3 regions of the Oceanobacillus iheyensis HTE831 genome follow, and region 1 is predicted to be linked to each of the others. Evidence: a T-box and tRNA genes for the amino acid it is inferred to sense, from the RefSeq annotation. Region 1 holds a T-box; the other regions hold tRNA genes.
The links. A T-box is a leader RNA that pairs with one kind of tRNA and senses whether it is charged. The one in region 1 lies ahead of serS (serine--tRNA ligase), so its partner is inferred to be a tRNA-Ser.

Region 1 (5,729 bases):
TATTTGTTTACTTAGATTGATTTGTACTATAAGGCTTTCCTAATGTTTTGTCAAGATACGCTCTTATCAAATTACATTATTAACAATAAAACCCCGTTGCAACTGCAACGGGGTTTTTTATCTCCAATATTTATGCGCTAATTTAAAAATGGAGGAGGTAGAGGGATTCGAACCCCCGCGCGGTTTGACCCGCCTGTCGGTTTTCAAGACCGATCCCCTTTCGAGCCAGACTTGGGTATACCTCCCTGAACACAAGAAATAATATAACATGCTTTTTCGAGCATTGTCAACAAAATATAGTAAAAAAATTTATAAAACCTATTTTTTTATATACTCTCTTGATCTAGGGTGTGTTTAACCGAAGATCAAGAGAGCGATTTATTATTAGTTTACCCAATAATTTCTTTTCCACCCATGTATGGACGTAAAACTTCAGGTACGACGACAGTACCATCTTCTTGCTGATAATTTTCTAAGATTGCTGCTACTGTACGTCCAATCGCTAAACCAGAACCATTTAATGTATGCACAAATTCCGGTTTCCCATTTGCTTCACGTCGGAAACGAATACCTGCACGTCGTGCTTGGAAATCCTCAAAATTAGAGCAAGAAGAAATTTCTCGGTAAGTTTCTTGACTTGGAATCCATACTTCAATATCGTATTTCTTCGCAGCGGTAAATCCTAAATCTCCTGTACACATACTCATTACGCGGTATGGAAGTTTTAACAGTTGTAATACTTTTTCTGCTTCCCCTGTTAACCTTTCTAATACGTCATAAGAGTCCTCTGGTTTTACGAAATTAACTAGTTCTACTTTATTAAACTGATGTTGGCGAATTAATCCACGTGTATCGCGTCCAGCAGATCCAGCTTCAGAACGAAAGCTAGCACTGAATGCTACATACTTTTTAGGGAGGTCATCGATTCCAAGTATTTCTTCTCGATGATAGTTAGTCACTGGTACTTCTGCTGTTGGAACCATAAAATAATCCCATTCTTCTAATTTAAACGCATCCTCTTCAAATTTAGGAAGCTGCCCTGTTCCAGTCATACTTGAACGATTTACAATGTATGGTGGAAGCATTTCTTGATAGCCATGCTCATCTGCATGTAAATCCATCATAAAGTTCCATAATGCTCTCTCTAGTCTTGCACCTAAGCCTTTATAAAAAACAAAACGACTTCCTGTTACTTTACCCGCACGCTCAAAATCTATAATGTCTAGATTTGTCGCAACATCCCAATGAGGTAGTGCTTCAAAAGCAAAATTAGGCGCCTCTCCCCATTTTCTTGCTTCAATATTATCTTCTTCATCTTCACCAACAGGAACGCTCTCATGAGGCAAATTTGGAATCGACAGCATGATTTGTTCTAGTTTTTCTTCAATATCCTTCAATTGTTTATCCAGTGTAGCAATTTCTTGGCCAACTTCTCGCATCTCTTTAATTGCAGGTTCAGCATCTTTTTTCTCTCTTTTAAGTTCAGATATTTTCTTTGTAGCTTCATTTCGTTGAGCCTTTAACTTCTCTGTTTCTGCAATTAATTGACGACGATTCGTATCTAGTTCACCAAATTTATCTAAATCTGCTAAATCTTCTCCACGATGCTGTAAACGTTGCTGTACTTCTTCAAAATTTTGGCGTAGATATTTCATATCTAACATGTTCTAATTCCTCCTTTAATATATAACAAATCAAAACAAAAAACTCCCGTCCCTGTAAAAAGGGACGAGAGTATTAATTCCCGCGTTGCCACCCTGATTGAAGGCATATTAATACCTTCCGGCTCTACTAACTTTTAACGGTGTCTGCCGTGCTTACTTACAGAAACAATTCTTTCATAAGCATGTTCAAGGATGGATTCATTATAGTTGAACGTCAATTTCCACCAGCCATTGACTCTCTATAGAACAAACTATCACTACTATTTCCTATCGTTACATTTCTACGTTTATTATGGTATATCATAATCAATTTTTACCAACATTGCAATACCTTATACACAAGTTAATAAGATTGCCTAATTAGTTTTTATTCAAGACCGGAAATTTAGCTAAATAAACCTTTAATCCAATCAACGGCACTTGTAAATATATTTACAAAGAAGTCTCCAATTGCTTGTAGTGTCAGCATAAACCAATTTGATTTCTCCACTGCTTCATCCGTTACAAGCGTGAATTCTCCAGTATTTGAACCGGCATCACTAATATATCCATAATCTTCTGTTTCACCATCATAGACAAGCTTCGCTGTTCCAATTGCTTCATTCGCTTCTACAGGAGCAACTAATTCACCATCTTCATTCAATCGATCTTGATCTATGTTATATTCTAAATGATATAAATCTTTTTCATCTGCTTTAATAGGTACACTCACACTATCTTGAAGTGATATCGACACTTGATCTTCTTTCCCTTTTGCTACTGGGATCGTTTCATGTCCTTCTTCTTGATAGCCTGCTGAGAATAGCTCTGTATTTTCAAAATTAGAGAAACCATAGTCTAATAATTTTGCTGTCTCTTCAAATCGTTCTGTTTCACTTCCGGTTTTCATTACAACCGTAATTAATCGTTGTCCATTACGTTCCGCAGTTCCTGTAAAACTATAACCAGCTAAATCCGTAAAGCCGGTCTTTAACCCATCGACACCTTCATAATAATACGATGCTAGATTATCTCCTTCATGTGGTAACATATAGTTCCAGTTATTGATGGTCTGTCCACCAAAATCGGTTTGCGGAATGCTAGAAATTTCTAATGCTTCTTCATAATCATTAACTAAATGATAGCCTAATAAAGCTGCTGAACGTGCAGATAGTAGATTCGTATCGTTCGGGTTTGTTCCCTCCGGATAATTATCACCTAAATCTTCATTATCTAGTCCAGTAGAGTTTACAAACTTAAATTCTTGTAAGCCCATCTCTTCGCCTTTTTCGTTCATCATTTTAACAAATTCAGATTCAGAGCCAGCAATTAGTTCTGCTAATGCGATCGTTGTTGCATTATCAGAGTTAATCGCCATCGCTTCATATAATTCTTTTACTGTATATTCCTGCTGTTGTCTTAATCCAACACCGGAAAAAGAATTATTTGCGGATATACTATATGGATAATCACTAATTTCTGTTGTTGTATCCCATGTGATATCGCCGTTTTCAATTGCTTCCCAAACAAGATATTCTGTCATCATTTTTGTCATGCTAGCAGGAGGTAACGCAACATCAGGATTTTTTGCATACAGGACTTTTCCTGTTTCACCATCCACGAGTATTGCTGATTCAGATTCTAGGTCTAATTCATTTGCTTGGACAGTTGTAGTGGCTGTCAACATGGATGTAAATACGAGGATGCTTGCTACCGCTAACAGTAAAACTTTGTTAATTTTATTTCTCAATTTCTTGTACCTCCATCATAAGTATCGCTATATTACATAATACTATGTATTCTGCTTAGCACCTATCATATTTTAACATAGCAGTAATAAAAAAAATAGATGAGGATTGTCCCCCCACCTATTTTAATCTAGGAATATGGCAATTATATGGCAAAGTGAAGTTTATTTACATTTTTATTAAAAAATGATGATATTCATTTTACCGTACAATTTGTTTTCAAAGAAGTTTAGCTTATAAAGTATAGTTTGGTGCTTCTTTCGTAATTTGAACATCATGCGGATGACTTTCACGTAAACCTGCATTTGTGATACGAATAAATTTACCATCATTACGAAGGGCCTCAATTGATTTTGTACCACAGTATCCCATACCAGAACGAAGGCCACCAACAAGCTGATGGAACGTGTCACTTAATGGTCCTTTATAAGCTACACGACCTTCAATACCTTCTGGTACAAGTTTTTTGTTTTGTGATTCACTTTGGAAATAACGATCTTTGGAACCAGCTGCCATGGCGCCAACTGAGCCCATTCCACGATATACTTTATATTGACGTCCTTGGAAAATTTCTGTTTCTCCTGGGCTTTCCGATACACCTGCGAACATGCTTCCGATCATAACTGCATGTGCACCAGCTGCTAGAGCTTTTACAATATCGCCGGAGTACTTAATTCCTCCATCTGCAATAACCGGAACACCATACTCTGCCGCAGCTAAAGCACAATCATGAACTGCAGTGATTTGTGGTACCCCTACTCCAGCTACAACACGAGTTGTACAAATAGATCCAGGTCCAATTCCTACTTTAACTACCGATACACCTGCTTCGATTAATGCTTTAGTTCCTTCTGGGGTAGCTACATTACCAGCAATGATTTGAAGGTCTGGATAGGCTTGACGTACTTTTTTCAATTGTTCTAATACACCTTGTGAATGTCCATGAGCTGTATCGATAACGATTGCATCAACACCAACACTTACAAGTTTTTCAATACGTTTCATTGCATCTCCAGTTACTCCAACAGCCGCTCCAACAATTAATCTACCTTGAGCGTCTTTTGCTGAATTTGGGAATTCAATGACTTTCTCAATATCTTTAATTGTTATAAGTCCTTTTAATATATTTCGATCATCTACAAGTGGAAGTTTTTCAATTTTATATTGTTGAAGTAATTTTTCTGCTTCCTGTAACGTTGTTCCAACAGGAGCCGTTACAAGATTTTCACTTGTCATTACTTCTGAAATAGAGATCGAATAATCTTGTATAAAACGAAGGTCACGATTCGTTAAAATGCCGACAAGCTTTTGTTCTTCAATATTGTTTACAATTGGAACACCAGAAATTCGAAATTTACCCATTAAATGCTCTGCATCGTAGACTTGATGTTCTGGAGTTAAAAAGAATGGATTCGTAATAACACCACTTTCAGAACGTTTTACTTTGTCTACTTGTTCTGCTTGATCTTCAATCGACATATTTTTATGAATAACACCAAATCCACCTTGACGTGCCATTGCAATCGCCATTTCTGCTTCTGTAACTGTATCCATGCCAGCACTTATAAATGGAGATTTTAATTTTAACGTAGAGGTTAATTCAACACTTAAATCTACTTGATTTGGCAATACTTCTGATTTTGCAGGCAATAACAATACATCATCAAAGGTTAATCCTTCTTTTGCAAACTTGTCTTCTCTCATTTTTACTTCCTCCTTTTAAATTTGAATTCCCATATTTCAACCGCTTTTGCAGTTCTAACTACATGCGGTAATATCATTTTCTAGGCATGAATAATGCCAGTAATCTCGCTCAAACTAAAAGTATTAACAAAGCTATTTTTATATACATTACTCTATATTTTTCGCTTTTTCAAGAAGATAAATATGTAAAAAAAGAAGAACTGTAATTCTAAATATTATGATAGTTATGGGGTTGGATAATGATGGAAACAAATCAGTTGTTTACACATTTAAGTGCGCAAGAAAATGCACAGTCATTTTTACGTACATGTTATCAAAATATCGATGAACAAACGAAAAAAAGCTATCAAAATGGCCCGACTTTTATGCACTATCTTCAACACGGGTTACAGTTTTATAAGAATGGCGAAGAAAGCAGCCCCATAGTAAGACCCGTTCTTTATTTTTATGGCATGGTTCATCTCTTAAAAGGATGGTTACTTACCAAGCGTCCGGATTACCCTGAAAGTACTGCATTACTTGCCCATGGAGTAACGTCAAGAAAGCGAAAGCGAAAGGATTATCAGTTTTTTGAGGATGAAGTAAAGATCCAACAACAAGGACTCTTCCCTTATTTTGTTAGACATATATATCA
Region 2 (5,729 bases), 1.7 Mb from region 1:
AGGTTTAATTTCGGTTTTTTTGTGCTAAAAGTAAAAGAATACTAAAAAATTCATTATGAGAGTATATCTGGAATTGCAATTTTTCCTAGCTGGAAATTACTTATTATTGAAAGGACACATATTTAGAAATTATTATCTAAAAATAAGGTTTAGCCATATTATTTTTATTAAATGAAAAGAAATATTAAGAGTATGTAAATTTTCCAAAAGTACCTTTACAAACGGTATAATATCATCAATAATGGATAAGGCACAAAATTCTACAAGATATAACATAGGCCTCAGAAGGGATGAAGTAACACGTGGAAATCGATGTACAAAAACTTATAATTGAATTTATCGGTGGGTTAGGAATATTCCTATTAGGTATTAAATATATGGGTGATGGCTTGCAAAAATCGGCTGGGGATCGCCTTCGTAACATACTTGACCGGTTTACAAGCAATCCGTTCTTAGGAGTACTTGCTGGTATGATTGTAACTATACTTATCCAAAGTAGTTCTGGAACAACCGTATTAACTGTTGGACTAGTAAATGCCGGTTTTATGACTCTAAGACAAGCAATTGGAGTTATAATGGGTGCCAATATAGGTACGACAGTAACTGCATTCATTATCGGTATCGATTTAGGTGAATATGCATTACTAATAATGGCTCTTGGTGCATTCTTATTATTCTTCTTTAAGAAACCAATTGTTAATGCTGTGGGACAAGCTGTATTTGGTTTTGGTTCCCTATTCTTTGGTTTAGAATTAATGAGTAGTGGAATGTCCCCACTTCGCTCTTTAGAAGCGTTTCATGAACTTACATTATCAATGAGTGATACTCCAATCTTAGGAGTAGTTATAGGAACAGTATTTACATTAATTGTTCAAAGTTCATCTGCAACAATTGGGATTTTACAAGGATTATATTCTGAAGGTGCAATTGAATTAGGAGCAGCCTTACCAGTCTTATTTGGGGATAACTTAGGAACAACTATAACTGCAATTATTGCTAGTATTGGTGCTTCAGTAGCTGCTAAAAGAGCTGCATTAACTCATGTTACGTTTAACTTAATAGGGGCAACGATTTTCCTATTACTATTAATACCATTTACTAATTATGTGGCATTTTTACAAGATTGGCTAAATTTAAATCCTGAAATGACAATTGCATTTGGACATGGTAGCTTTAACATTGCTAATACAGTGCTACAATTTCCATTTATTGCAGCTCTAGCATGGTTTGTAACAAAACTCATACCTGGCGATGACACAATTATTGAATATAAGCCAAAACACTTAGATCCAATATTTATCCAGCAGTCCTCTTCTTTAGCATTGGATCAAGCTAAAGCTGAAGTTGTGAGAATGGGTGGATATGCTCATAAAGGTCTTGAAGAAACACATTCATATGTGACAACTCAAAATGAAAAGAATTCGGAAATGGCGTTACAAATTGAAGGTGCTTTAAATAATCTAGATAGAAAAATTACGGACTATTTGGTTGAAATTGCATCAACATCTTTATCAGAAGTTGAAAGTGCCGAACACACAGCTCTAATGAATACAGTACGAGATATTGAACGTATTGGTGACCACTTTGAAAATATTGTTGAATTAATTGATTACAAAATGTCAAACAAAGTAATTCTAACAGATCAAGCTATGGAAAATTTAAATAACATGTTTGATCTTACTGCAATGACAGTAAAACAAGCAATTGAATCATTAGAATCAAAAGACAGAGAAGCAGCTCTTGAAGTTATTCAAAAGGAAGATCAAATTGATAAAATGGAGCGGAAATTCCGTAAAAGTCATATCATACGTATGAATGAAGGTCTATGTAATGGTTCAGCAGGGATTGTCTTTGTAGATATTATAAGTAATCTAGAAAGAATTGGTGATCATGCAGTGAATATTGCAGAAAATGTATTAGGCGAGCAATAAAAAATAAATCGTAGGGAGGTAAAACTTCTCTACGATTTTTTTGTGGGAAATAAATGTAATATAAATAATTTAATTTGCAGATGCTCTTGATGATTAATGTGTATACTGTTCACAAGCATAAATATGATTCTCTGACTGCTTTTCATGAAGGAGGACTAGTGAATCTAATCATAGTATAAAAAATCAATTTACGCTAAGGAGTTTAGGGGGAAATGAAAGAGGTGAATAAGAAAGAATTGAAACGAAAAAGAAAAACGGATTTATTTAAATGCCAACTATTATGTACCACATAATGATATTGTGATATATTATGTAAATCAATAGTTGTATTAGAAGTTTTTAAACCTTCTTATTTATTGGGCATACTCGTTAAGTTTTTGTGTCGTTTAAACTTTTAGTATTAATCCAAATAGAGATACACGAAGAGTATACTTTTATTTCAGGTAGATCGAAAAAAGGGGATAAATACCAAGATATAGCACTTAGGAGATGTCCAAAATAATGAAATTAGGCAGGTCTCAACGGAAAAAAATAAAAAAATGTAAAATCTATTAATATTTTTGTTGAAATATGAAAAAGAACATGCTATTATAAATAACGCAGTCGAAAAACGAAATAAAAACTTTTGCAAAGACGCAAAAAAATGTTTGACAGATTTTGCTAAACATGATAAATTATTATTCGTTGCTGTTATTACATAAACAAAACTTGATGATTATTCCACAGTAGCTCAGTGGTAGAGCAATCGGCTGTTAACCGATCGGTCGTAGGTTCGAATCCTACCTGTGGAGCCATGGCGGTGTAGCTCAGCTGGCGAGAGCGTACGGTTCATACCCGTGAGGTCGGGGGTTCGATCCCCTCCGCCGCTACCATATTATAATCATGGCGGTCGTGGCGAAGTGGTTAACGCACCGGATTGTGGCTCCGGCATTCGTGGGTTCAATCCCCACCGGTCGCCCCATGAATAACGTCATATATTAAATAGAAGGACCCTTAGCTCAGTTGGTTAGAGCTATCGGCTCATAACCGATCGGTCGCAGGTTCGAGTCCTGCAGGGTCCACCATTTTAACCAATCCGGAGGTATACCCAAGTCCGGCTGAAGGGATCGGTCTTGAAAACCGAGAGGCGGGTCAAACCGCGCGGGGGTTCGAATCCCTCTACCTCCTCCATACATATTTTTATTTTGAGTGATTACTAAATGACCTCAAAATACGTATTTCGAATTAACTATCGATGAAACTAAAATTGCAATATAACTTCTGAGCTAATTGATAGTAAGCTGGAAATTCGATTTAGAATGGATTACGTTATAATTTAATACGGCTTGGTAGCTCAGTCGGTAGAGCAGAGGACTGAAAATCCTTGTGTCGGCGGTTCGATTCCGTCCCGAGCCATTTTAAAAAACAAGCATTTGCTTGTTTTTTTGTATGTTGAAATTGGAACCAACTACAAACATTGGAAATATAAAGCATATCGTTTGCAACTACTTAAAAGCTTTGATAGTCTTTTTAATATAAAGGGACATAAACCTTTACATCATTTATTTTAAGGAGGAAGATAAACATGGCAAAATTTGAATTACCGGAATTACCATATGCATATGATGCATTGGAACCGACAATTGACAAAGAAACAATGAACATTCATCATACGAAACATCACAACACGTATGTAACTAAATTAAATGATGCATTGGAAGGACATGCAGACCTTCAAAGTAAGTCTGTAGAAGAATTAATTAGTAATCTTGATGCAGTCCCTGAAAATGCAAAAACTGCAGTACGTAACAATGGTGGCGGACATGCTAACCATAGCCTATTTTGGAAGTTATTATCACCAAATGGCGGCGGTGAGCCAACAGGTGAATTAGCTGATAAAATTAATGCTAAATTTGGTTCATTAGACAAATTCAAAGAAGAATTTGCAGCAGCTGCAGCAGGACGTTTCGGTTCTGGATGGGCTTGGCTAATTGTTAACAATGGTGAACTAGAAATTACAAGCACACCAAACCAAGATTCACCATTAATGGAAGGAAAAACTCCTGTATTAGGACTTGATGTTTGGGAACACGCTTATTATCTTAAATATCAAAACAAACGCCCAGAGTACATTTCAGCATTCTGGAATGTAGTTAATTGGGATCAAGTTGCAAAAAACTACGAAGAAGCTAAGTAATATAATTATAGATTAAAACACGTGAAAAGATTTTCACGTGTTTTTTTTGTATAGATACGACTCCTTCGCAAAAAATAAAGTTGGAAAAGAAGGAGTCGTTTTTAATGTTCCAACAAATAAACAATTTTTTTCAAAAACATAAAATTGAAAATCGTGACTTAATCATTCTTTTATTAATTGGTGGATTATATTCAGGCGGTATTTTCTTATCTAATACATTTGTTAATGTCTATATATGGAAACAATCTGGAGAATTAATAACAATTGCTAATTATAATTTAGCTAGTTATATTTTTCAGGCTCTTGCGTTTGTATGGGCAGGTAAATTATCCAAATCCATTGATCGTATACTTATTTTGCGTGTTGGTATCCTCTTCCTTTGCTTATTTTTTGTATGTGTATTATTTATTGGTGAGTTAGCAGCTTATTATAACTTTATACTGGGGTGTTTAATCGGTATTGGTTACGGATTTTTTTGGTTAGCTTTTCATGTTATGACTTTTGAGATTACGGAACCGGATACAAGAGATATGTTTAATGGTGTGTTCGGTATTTTAAGTTCATTTGCAGGTATGGTTGGCCCTCTATTAGCAGGCTTTATAATTTCAAATATGGTAGATGATGTTGGTTATAATGTAATCTTTGGAATCTCTTTTTTGTTATTTGCTTGTGCAGTGATTGCAAGCTTTTTTATCGTACGGAAAGGGTCAAAAGGGTTATTTGCAATGAAGCATATCGCAAAAGAAAGGAAGAGAAACAAAAATTGGAAAAGAATTTTACATTCTCATTTTTTCCAAGGCTTAAGAGAAGGTATTTTTGGTTTTTATATCACAATATGGGTGTTTCTCGTTACAAATAGTGAACTCGCACTTGGGACATTTAATATGTTTTTATCTGGTTTATCGATTGTGTTTTATCTAATTGCGGCAAGATTTATAAAGCCCCATTTAAGGAAAAAATCGATATTATTAGGTGGTTTGTTACTATTTGCTTCCATATTTATCATCATTTTTGAAGTGAATTACTCCTTATTGATGGTGTATGCAGTAATTATCGGTATTGCCTACCCTATATTAAATGTCCCATTTGTATCAATGACTTTTGATGTAATTGGAAAAGCATATAAAGCTGCTGAAATGCGAGTGGAATATATCGTAATACGAGAAATTTTCTTGAATTTAGGTAGAGCACTATCAATAACCGTGTTTATATTAGGGATTGTATTATTTAAAGAAGAACAAATCATCCCGATTCTACTTGTAGTTTTTGGCGCGGGTCATCTCGCTATTTATTTCTTCATTAAAAATATTCAAATAGGGACAAGGAATCCAAAAGAAATTTTAATAAAAGAGCAAATTACAGACGAAAAAAATCGTTAATTATGGTAAAATCAAACAGAGGAAAATATTGTACTAAATTATTGGGGGAGAAGAAACATTGAGTAAAGATATTAAAAAGAAACGAGCCCAACTTCCCTTTCGGATAAATATATTATTTTTTGCAATCTTTTTGATGTTCTCTGTATTAATTTTGCAATTAGGGGTTGTTCAAATATTAAATGGGGAGGCTCACCAAGAAGAAATTGAGAGAACCAATATTGATACGACAAGTGTACCGGTCCC
Region 3 (5,729 bases), 650 kb from region 1:
GCTGATAATTATTTACTTCGTTTTTAGGACGATTTACTGGAATACTATGATGGTTTGCTCCTAGACGGTAGCGATGTGCATCAGAATAACCGAATAAACGACCTTGAAGCATTTTATCTGGAGATGCTTCAATTCCAGGTACGAATTGACCAGGAGAGAATGCAGCTTGTTCTACTTCTGCAAAGTAGTTCTCCGGATTACGATCTAATACCATGCGTCCAACTTCAATACGAGGGTAGTCTTTTTTAGACCAGATTTTTGTTACATCAAATGGATCCCATTTGTACGTTTTTGCATCTTCGTAAGGCATAATTTGTACATATAGTTTCCAAGCAGGGTGATCGCCTTCTTCGATTGCATTAAATAGATCTTCTGTATGGTAATCTGGGTTTTCACCAGCAATTTTATCTGCTAGAGCAGGGTCTAGGTTTTTAATTCCTTGTTCACTAATAAAGTGATATTTAACCCAGAATGCTTCTCCTTCTGCATTCACCCATTTGAACGTATGACTTCCATATCCGTTCATGTGACGCAATGTAGCTGGAAGACCACGGTCACTATGAAGATACGTAACTTGGTGTAATGATTCTGGAGATAATGACCAGAAATCCCATACCATGTCTTTATCTTTTAAATGAGTTTGTGGATTACGTTTTTGTGTGTGAATAAAATCTGGGAATTTAATCGCATCACGAATGAAGAAGATAGGTGTATTGTTACCAACTAAATCGTAGTTTCCTTCTTCAGTATAAAATTTAACCGCGAAACCACGAGGGTCACGTACAGTATCTGCTGAACCTTGCTCACCAGCAACTGTAGAGAAGCGGATGAACATATCCGTGCGTTTACCTTTTTCACTAAGGAAATCAGCTTTTGTATACTTAGATATTTCGTCATTTGTAACTTCGAAGTATCCATGTGCACCTGCACCTTTTGCGTGTACAACACGCTCAGGGATACGTTCTCTATTAAAATGAGCAAGCTTTTCTAGTAAATGAAAATCTTGTAGTAGTGTAGGTCCGTTATGACCAGCTGTAATTGAGTTTTGGTTATCGCCTACTGGAGCTCCAGAAGCAGTTGTTAATGTGTTTCTTTTATTACTCAATGTAATTCTCCTCTCTATTCATTAAGTATTAAATCTTCTACACTTAATATTATAATATACTCCAGATAAAAATCAATATTTAATTACAATTATTTTAAATAACAAATGAATATAGGAATGATTTGTATAGAGGATAAACAATTAACTATTGATTGTTCGTATTCGTAATCTTTGAATTGAAGCATTTTTATTACATAAAATAGAACTAGATAGGTGTGTTTTTTTGCTTCATATAATAGGAAATGATACTAATATATATTAAACTAGAAATATAGTTATTGGTAAGGTAGGGTGAAATTTTAAATGAAACTTCCTAGTGATATAGAATTGTTCGAATTAGTCGATAAGCTATCCTTAACGTATTTTAATAAACATTTTATAGACAAGGTGTATTTCAATACTCGTTTAAGAACTACTGGTGGAAGATACCTGCCGAGTAAAAGGGTAATTGAACTAAATCCGAAATATGTATTAGAGAGTAATAAAGAAGAGTTTTATGGAATAATAAAACATGAGTTATGTCATTATCACCTTCATATAGAAGGGAAAGGATATAAACATGGAGATCGTGATTTTAAAGAGCTCTTAAAAGCTACAGGATCTCCAAGGCATTGTTCGCCACTACCTTCACAACAGAGAGAATATCGTTATAAATATCAATGTATTCAATGTGGTTTTGTGTATAAAAGAGTAAGAAAGGTTAATATGAGAAAGTATAGGTGTGGCAAATGCAGAGGCAGTTTAAAGGAAATTTAATTTTTTTCAACAGAAGTATTGACTATAAATATCTATCCGTGTTAAATTAATAAAGCTGACAGTTAGTGAGACAAGCAACACAACAGATGATTTAAAAAAATATGTATTAACTTGTTGACAATCAATGAAATATGTAGTATGATATTTTTCGTTGCCGTAATTATTCAATGAAGCAATACATAGTTATTATTCCACAGTAGCTCAGTGGTAGAGCAATCGGCTGTTAACCGATCGGTCGTAGGTTCGAATCCTACCTGTGGAGCCATTAAAGGAGAAGTACTCAAGTGGCTGAAGAGGCGCCCCTGCTAAGGGTGTAGGCCGTTTACGCGGCGCGAGGGTTCAAATCCCTCCTTCTCCGCCATTACTTTTACTTAAATAATGGCCCGTTGGTCAAGCGGTTAAGACACCGCCCTTTCACGGCGGTAACACGGGTTCGAATCCCGTACGGGTCATCCTTCTAAATAAAATAAACATTGGTCCGGTAGTTCAGTTGGTTAGAATGCCTGCCTGTCACGCAGGAGGTCGCGGGTTCGAGTCCCGTCCGGACCGCCATAAGTTGGGCCATAGCCAAGCGGTAAGGCATCGGGTTTTGATCCCGTGTACCCTAGGTTCGAATCCTAGTGGCCCAGCCATTTTTTATTTTGAAGGTACAATACTATTAGCAGTAATAGTATTTTTTTATTGTTTTTTATCTAAGAGCCATTAGCTCAGTCGGTAGAGCAAGCCGCTAACATCGTTGAATAACTACTATGTGCAGGCTTGTGAGGAATGCAGCCTCATTGAAATGTCATGCAACATGACGAACATTTTTTTGAGCGAAACTTCTGCCGAGTTAGCATCGAGTAACCCCGAAGCATATACTTCTTGAATAAACTTGAAGATACAGGGGTCATTACTTAGGTCGAATATGTGCAGGCTTGTGAGGAATGCAGCCTCATTGAAATATCATGCAACATGACGAATCACCACATGTATATTAAATAATTTCTGTTTTACATGTATTTTTAATCGGAGCCATTAGCTCAGTCGGTAGAGCATCTGACTTTTAATCAGAGGGTCGAAGGTTCGAATCCTTCATGGCTCACCATTTTGCGGTCGTGGCGGAATGGCAGACGCGCTAGGTTGAGGGCCTAGTGGGCGTATAGCCCGTGTGGGTTCAAATCCCACTGACCGCATCTTCATATGAAACCAGTAATACCAATGGGCGAGAGCCTGTTGGTATTTTTGTGTTGAAAACTAATAAGGAGTATCTGATACTCTCTAAATATCCAGTTTATTAACTTCAGCATACCAGTCTAGATTGGTCAGTGAAAGTTAAATTAAAAGATAGTGTTCATTCAATGATTAAACGTTAGATTCTACTCCATTAAAGAGCAGGTTAGTTGTACAATATATCATTTAAATAAAAAATGATGGATTTGAACCAGAAAACCTGTTCAAATCCATCAAACTAAATTTATATCTTATTATTTTTAAAACGAACCATTTCTTCTGGTGCGAAAGGGTAAGGAGAATTCATATCTTCTAGTGATTTATTTATAATTATGCGAATGCCTACAACATACCAAACAACCATAATAACAATTCCTATAATATAATCCCAAATGGAAGCCATATTATGAGTCTGAATGTAAATTATATATACAATTGCTATTGGTAAATGTCCTAAAAGAACTGATAACAATCCAGCGTTATAGTAACTTTTTAGCATTTTATTATTTACGATGCCATGGACAATGAGTTGGGCAAATCCACCAAATAGTATAGGAGCTAAACCAAACCAAATTGTATCTGGAAAGAAAATTGGTGGCACATATAAAACTACAGCTGTTCCCCAATTAGTCAGGAATGCTGACATTTGATTAAGAGGGAATCTTTCAGGTCTAGGGCTATCTTTGTAAGCAAACATAGTATTAGCGAACATAGGAAACCCACCAGGAAAACCAAACTCCTCATAAAAATGAAAATTTAAAACGGCTAAGTTTAATAAAGCGAGCCTTTGTAGCACGCTTAAATCCGACCAAAAAATAATTGTACCTATGATAATAGCGATCCCTATAAATGCGCTGATATTATAAAAGTGCCTTAGCAAAAACTTCATAATCTACCTCCTATTTAACGCCTCTTTTATTTAATTTCTCAACAATATTAAAACGATTCATTTCTTCATTAGTTAAAGGATATGGTGATTTTCTGTCTTGCAATAATTTCACGGGTCCGATGCTTACTAAGACTGAAATTACAAAAGCTATAATACCGTACAAGTAGTCCATTCCGGTTACTAATCCTTGTGAATGTACATAGATCATATAATATATACCAATTGGTACATGGAGTAAAACAACAGCTAAAAGTCCAGGATTGTAAAAACTTTTTGTTTTTAAATTCATTTGTATACCATGACCTAAAAATTGAAAGAAACCAAAAAACATGGAACCTAGACCTAACCATATGAATTGTGGAAAGAATATAGGGATGATATACACTAACCAGCCCAACATATTAACCACTAGACTACTTTGTTTGTTTCCTGGGAATCGGTCATAATCTTTAGTTTCACCGTACAATGCACGGTTTATTATAACGGGAGCACCTCCAGGGAGTGCGTATTCTTCATACTGATGAATGAGCAATGCCATAAAAGATGCTACAAGTATAATCTCTATATGGGATAGCGTGTGAACACCGAAGAAAATCATGTAAAAAGCAATTAGAATAAAAAATACTAGCCCGATATTATATCAATGATTTCTTAAAAAATTCATCAATACTCACCTTCTTTTATGAGTTGGAAATTACTATATTAAACAACATGTTGTTTAATTATATTGTCTTCTGCTAATGACTTTTATACAATAGACAGAAATAGATATATGTTGGTTAACAGACATATTTAGGATTATGTTCATTAATTTTTTCGGGAGGGTATCATGAAAGAAAACTATACAGATTTAAGGATTATAAGGACTCAGAAAGCAATTCGAACTGCTTTTGTTGAATTGATTCGTGATAAAGGATTTGATGCTGTTACTGTGAAAGAAATTACAAACAAAGCAGAGATAAATCGAGGAACTTTTTACGTTCATTATGAAGATAAGCATGACTTAATGATCAAAAGCCAAGAAGAAGTAATAGAGGAAATGGCTAGCCTTATTAAAAAAAACCTCCCTAAAATTATAGACGATTTTAGTCATTCAGGAACAACTAAAATACCTTTTCAACTAGCAGTTATTATTTTTCAATACATAAATGATAACAGTAACTTCATACAAGCAGTTCTAAGTCCAAAAGGTGATCTGTCTTTTCATTCAAGATTAAAAGAATTTATTTGGGGTTCTATATTTAATAATAATTACAACAATATTATTGATGAAGATAAGACAATAGTTCCTGGGAAATATATTGTCTCATATATTGCTTCAGCTCATTTGGGTGTTATTCAAGAATGGATTGAAAGTGGAAGAAAAGAATCCCCAGAACATATGGCGCAAGTTCTATCCACAATTACAATTAATGGGGCTTATTATGCGGCTGGCATTAAAAAATAATGAACTACATGCTATTGTTAGAAATGTAGTTCTAAAAAAATAGTTATACTAACGAGGGTTTATTTAAGTAAGGTTATACAATTTATATTTTTGTACTTCCACAACTACTTCCTCAAAGATAGTATTAATGAATACTGTGTATCAGAAAATGTAGTAAAGTCAAGCCTTGAAAAGGAACGTGCTTTTCCTTATATTTATATCCAGAAAGTTTATAAATGAAATAAATTCGTGTGAAAGTAGGTTGGTATACAGTGAAAATTGATGCACCCAAAATCCCTGAAGATCTAAAAGCGAGAAGATTTACAGATATTTTTTTTTTA

Region 2: it encodes a tRNA-Ser, which carries the amino acid that the T-box ahead of serS (serine--tRNA ligase) is inferred to sense. The anticodon was not compared.
Region 3: it encodes a tRNA-Ser, which carries the amino acid that the T-box ahead of serS (serine--tRNA ligase) is inferred to sense. The anticodon was not compared.

Annotation. Positions count from the first base shown of each region.
Region 1 covers NC_004193.1:11,438-17,166, reverse strand. Annotated here, with positions in the region: tRNA gene OB_RS00070 (tRNA-Ser) at 150-245, opposite strand; gene serS (serine--tRNA ligase) at 390-1,664, opposite strand; T-box leader at 1,722-1,947, opposite strand; gene OB_RS00060 (serine hydrolase) at 2,050-3,393, opposite strand; gene guaB (IMP dehydrogenase) at 3,626-5,095, opposite strand; gene OB_RS00050 (YaaC family protein) at 5,335-5,729, shown strand, end outside.
Region 2 covers NC_004193.1:1,956,969-1,962,697, reverse strand. Annotated here, with positions in the region: gene OB_RS09970 (Na/Pi cotransporter family protein) at 303-1,931, shown strand; tRNA gene OB_RS09965 (tRNA-Asn) at 2,651-2,725, shown strand; tRNA gene OB_RS09960 (tRNA-Met) at 2,727-2,803, shown strand; tRNA gene OB_RS09955 (tRNA-His) at 2,817-2,892, shown strand; tRNA gene OB_RS09950 (tRNA-Ile) at 2,919-2,995, shown strand; tRNA gene OB_RS09945 (tRNA-Ser) at 3,009-3,101, shown strand; tRNA gene OB_RS09940 (tRNA-Phe) at 3,254-3,326, shown strand; gene sodA (superoxide dismutase SodA) at 3,496-4,107, shown strand; gene OB_RS09930 (MFS transporter) at 4,212-5,486, shown strand; gene OB_RS09925 (peptidoglycan D,D-transpeptidase FtsI family protein) at 5,545-5,729, shown strand, end outside.
Region 3 covers NC_004193.1:660,164-665,892, forward strand. Annotated here, with positions in the region: gene OB_RS03395 (catalase) at 1-1,105, opposite strand, end outside; gene OB_RS03400 (SprT family protein) at 1,409-1,861, shown strand; tRNA gene OB_RS03405 (tRNA-Asn) at 2,052-2,126, shown strand; tRNA gene OB_RS03410 (tRNA-Ser) at 2,132-2,222, shown strand; tRNA gene OB_RS03415 (tRNA-Glu) at 2,242-2,313, shown strand; tRNA gene OB_RS03420 (tRNA-Asp) at 2,337-2,413, shown strand; tRNA gene OB_RS03425 (tRNA-Gln) at 2,419-2,493, shown strand; tRNA gene OB_RS03430 (tRNA-Lys) at 2,873-2,948, shown strand; tRNA gene OB_RS03435 (tRNA-Leu) at 2,953-3,036, shown strand; gene OB_RS03440 (HXXEE domain-containing protein) at 3,318-3,962, opposite strand; gene OB_RS03445 (HXXEE domain-containing protein) at 3,973-4,560, opposite strand; gene OB_RS03450 (TetR/AcrR family transcriptional regulator) at 4,792-5,409, shown strand; gene OB_RS03455 (pentapeptide repeat-containing protein) at 5,661-5,729, shown strand, end outside.